One region of the Kribbella sp. NPDC050241 genome, then DNA from elsewhere that is predicted to be linked to it. Evidence: riboswitches for the same ligand, from Rfam matches in the RefSeq annotation. Region 1 holds a riboswitch; the other holds the start of a gene.
What was found. Region 1 has a riboswitch for cobalamin ahead of ACIBG5_RS03185 (putative cobaltochelatase). Riboswitches for the same ligand answer to the same signal wherever they lie in the genome.
Positions count from the first base shown of each region.

Region 2: another riboswitch for cobalamin. It lies ahead of ACIBG5_RS25650 (ribonucleoside-diphosphate reductase subunit alpha); the one in region 1 lies ahead of ACIBG5_RS03185 (putative cobaltochelatase).

Region 1 is NZ_JBITJE010000001.1:701,473-703,667, reverse strand. It holds gene ACIBG5_RS03185 (putative cobaltochelatase) at 1-1,297, opposite strand, end outside; cobalamin riboswitch at 1,370-1,502, opposite strand; gene ACIBG5_RS03180 (AAA family ATPase) at 1,592-2,195, shown strand, end outside.
Region 2 is NZ_JBITJE010000005.1:458,716-460,910, forward strand. It holds gene ACIBG5_RS25650 (ribonucleoside-diphosphate reductase subunit alpha) at 1-1,134, opposite strand, end outside; cobalamin riboswitch at 1,267-1,424, opposite strand; gene ACIBG5_RS25655 (DinB family protein) at 1,485-2,066, opposite strand; gene ACIBG5_RS25660 (Fic family protein) at 2,126-2,195, opposite strand, start outside.

The DNA of each region.
Region 1 (2,195 bases):
CCCGGGACCGCCGACCGGCGACGCCTGTCCCGGCGGCCTGCACACTGAGCAACCGCGCCTTGTAGGGCTCCGAGCTGCCGACTACCTCACCAGCCGGCGCCGGCCCAGGCCGGCCACTCGCCTCGCCGCCTTCTGGCCCATCCGGGTCGACTCCGGCCGGGTCTGCGGTGGAGTCGGCAGGGTCCGCGTCGGCCGGGCTGCCGTCGTCCGCGGGATCCGCTCCCCCGCCCGGACCGCCTGGACCGTCCGGATCGTCGTCCGGGTCCTCCGGGGGCGGAGTGCTGTTGTTGATCGCCTCTTCCAGCTGGTCCTCGTCAAGACCTGGAGCGTCGAACGGATTTCGACGACGCCGGTGCGGCAACGCCAGCTTGGCGGCCGCGCGCACATCATCCACCTCGACCACAGTGCGCCCGGACCAGGCAGCGTGGGCAACCGCCGTACGCGCGGTGACCAAGTCGGCCCGCATCCCGTCGACGTCGAACGACGCGCAGATCTCCGCGATCTGACGCAAAGCGGGGTCGGTGAGAATCACCTCGGTCAGCAGGGCACGAGCCTTGACGATGCGCTCGGCGAGCTCGCGCTGCGGACCGTCGTACCGAGCAATGAAGGCATCCGGATCAGCCTCGTATCCGAGCCGAGCCCGCATCACCTCGACCCGGACGGCAGGATCCCGGCTGGCGACGACATCAACAGTCAGCCCGAACCGGTCGAGCAACTGCGGCCGGAGCTCACCCTCCTCCGGGTTCATCGTGCCGACCAGCACGAACCGCGCCGGGTGCGTGACCGACACCCCGTCCCGCTCGACCGTCGCACGTCCCATCGCCGCCGCATCGAGCAGTACGTCGACCAGATGGTCGTGCAGCAGATTGACCTCATCGACGTACAGGATCCCGCGGTGCGCCGCGGCCAGCAGACCAGGCTCGTACGCCGTGATGCCCTCGGCCAGCGCCTTCTCGAGATGCAACGACCCGAGCACACGGTCCTCGGTCGCACCCACTGGAAGCTCGACCAGCCGGGCCGGCCGGGATTCGCTGACCGACGAATGCGGCCCGTCGGGACAGGCCGGGTCCGGGTGGTCGGGGTCGCAGGAGAAGCGGCAGCCCGGTACGACGTCCACCGTCGGGAGGATCTCGGTCAGTGCGCGGACCGCGGTCGACTTCGCCGTACCCTTCTCGCCCCGGATCAGCACCCCACCGATCGCCGGCGAGATCGCCGCCAGAATCAGGGCGAGCTGAAGATCGTCCATCCCGACCACGGCGGTGAACGGGAAACCACTGGACGGTGAGGCAGGCCGCATGAGCGGTGGATCCCTTCGTCGAGCGGGTATCCACGCCCGCCGGCAGCTGGTACGCCGTACCACGGAGACCGCAGTCCGACGGACGGAGGTGGATGTCCTGGCTTCCGGGATTCACCCCGGTCACAGTGGCGGGACCGCCCCGGACTCCCGGCCGAAGCCGGTCACCGGTGTTCCTCCACAACCGTCCGCCCGATCATGACACACGCCACCCATCCCTCAGCGACCAGGTTCACACCCGCACCCGGCGGTGGTGGGCCTGTCGGTTGGGCGCGGATGGGTGTTCACTGAGGTGACATGGGGGGTCTTCGGGCCGATCATCGGTTTGCGGGACGGGCCGTCGAACAGGAACTGCTCGGCGATGTGCTGCGCGACGCCGTCGGCGGGATCCCGCGCGCGATCGTGATCCACGGTGAAGCCGGCATCGGAAAGAGCCGCTTGGCGCGGGAGATGTGCCGGGATCCGCGGCTGACCGTCCTGTGGGGATCGTGCGTGCACTTCGGTGGCGCGTCGGTTCCGTTCGCCCCGATCAGCGGCGCACTGCAGGACTGGCTCAGCCAGGCCGACGCGGACGAGCGGGAGCGGATCCTCGCCGCGACCGATCGGCTGACCGCCTTGCTTCCCTCGATCGGCACGAACGGCAGCGGCGACGCTGCCGACGGCATCGACTCGACGCGGCTGCCGATGCTGGTCGATCTCGTGCTGAACCGGATCGCGGACCAGCGCCCGACGGTGGTCGTCATCGACGACCTGCAGTGGGCCGACGTGGCCTCGCTGGACGTGCTGTCCTACTTGATCGCCGGATTCCGGGTCCAGCGGCTGGTCCTGATCGCCACCTGCAGGACCGAGGAACGCGGCGAGGGGCATCCACTCCACTCCTGGCTGGCCGACATGCGCCGGA
Region 2 (2,195 bases), on a different contig from region 1:
CGCGTTGTTGCGGATGCCTGCGAAGATCTCGGCCAGGTCGTCCTGGACGGTGGTCAGGAAGCAGGCAGACAGCTGCGGTCGGGTCGTGCCGGAGTTGAACAGGATCGGCGTCGACGTCATGAACCGGAACGAGCTGAGCATTTCGTAGAACTCGATGGCCTTTGCGTCACGGTCGTCCTCGCGCAGCGCCATCCCCATCGCGACGCGCAGGAAAAGCGCCTGCGGCAGCTCGAAGCGCACCTTGTCGATGTGCAGCAGGTAGCGGTCGTACAAGGTCTGCAGGCTGAGGAAGGTGAAGTCCAGGTCGCGCTCGGGCTGGATCGCGGCGGCGAGGCGCGGGAGGTCGAAGGTGGCCAGCTCGGGATCGAGATGCCCGGCTTCGACCCCGAGTTCGACGTAGCGCGGGAAGTAGTCCACGTACGCCTGGGCCATCTCCGCCTGGCTGGCCTGCCGCGGCTCGCCGTGGACGCGGCCGAGCGCCTCGCGACGGATCTGGTCGAGCAGCAGCCGGGACGCGGCGAAGCTGTACTGCGGCTCGGTCTCGACGTACGACCGGGCGGCCATCACCAGAGCGAGCTCGACCTCGTGTTGTGCGATGCCGTCGTAGCAGGAACCGAGGGTCTCGTCGAGGATCAGCTCGGGGTCGACCGCGTCCAGACCCGTGGCCGCCTCCGCGACGATCACGCGCAGCCGGTCGATGTCGAGCGGCGCGGTGCTGCCGTCGGCCGCGCGGACGCTGAGCGCGGGCTTGTCGGTGATGCCGGAAGGGTCGGCCGGGGTGCGGGCCTTGGTGCGCTCCTCGCGGTAGAGGACGTACGCACGGGCGACCTGGTGCTCGCCGGCGCGCATCAGCGCCAGCTCGACCTGGTCCTGGATGTCCTCGACCTGCACGCTGCGGCGGGCGTCACCGCGGCTCGTCAGGGCCTCGACGACCCGGCCGGTCAAGTCCGTCACCAGGTCACGGACCCGGTGGGTGGTGCCCGCCTCGGCACCCTCGACGGCGAGGAACGCCTTGGTCATGGCGACCGAGATCTTGGTCTGGTCGAAGCCGGTGTGGCCGCCGTCGCGGCGTACGACGGTCAGCTGGATCGACCGGTCGGCTGTCGCCGACCGGGATGAGGAAGCAATCGTCACAGGTGTTGTCTCCAAAAGAGTTCGGAGGATCGGAGCCACGCGGAGGGGCGCACGACGGGGCCGGCAGAACCGGCCGGGAACACTGCCGCCACGCCCTGCGACCCACCCGCGAGGTCTCGGACCACGTGCACCGGCGGTGCACGCGCCGGTGGCAGGTATCCGGACTCGCGGAAGGCTTCCGCTCACCGTTGCGGGGCAGTTCCGGACTCGCACCGGATTCCCCTGTTGCCTCGGCGTGGCCCCACATCTTGTGGTGCCGACCACTCCGAACCACCAGCAGTAGTGATGCTAAGTGGCTGACCCTAGATCTTGTGGTAGCGCCACGCCGCATGTCGCACATGTTGTGGTCCTCACGCCGCGACCGCGTAGAGGTCCTGGAGCGTCATGATCTCCGAGCCATGGTGGATCAGCTCACGATTCAGCCGCAGTACGACGTGACCGAACGGCTCGCCCGCGTCCAGCTCGGTCGCCTGGCTGAGGCCGATCGTCATCACCTGCTCCTCGTCGAGAGCGGCGATCGCGTCCTGCCAGGCCTCGACCCAGTGAGTCAGCCACGCCACCGCATCGCGCGCGTTGCCGTGCAGGGTGATGTCGGCACGTCCCTGTTGGCTCGCGCCGAACGTCCACTCCCAGCGCTCGAAGAACGTCTCGGTCAGATGGGCGATCAGCCAGGCGATCGTGCGTGGCCCGCGATGGTCCGGCTCGTCGGGCCACTGCGCGACCCACTCGCCGGACCCGAGTGATCGGAACCGCCCGGTGTAGTGCCGGCGTACGACGGTCAGCGCCTCGCTGCTCGGTCGCCAGAAGTACTGGTCGTCGGTCAACTGCGCGAGCCGGCCGGACAGCACCATCCAGCTGAAGCCGAGCTGGCCCCGGACCATGGCCATCGCCGATGGCCGGTGCAGGATGTCCCAGTCGAACGGCTCTGGCATCATCTCTCCCTGTACGATCGAACATATGTTCGAATTCTTGCTCGCTCGGGAGAAGAAAGTCAATGTGCGTGGCGTGTTGGTGCTGGCCTCGATGGAACCGGTCTGCTAGGTGGCTCGATCCGGGTGTCC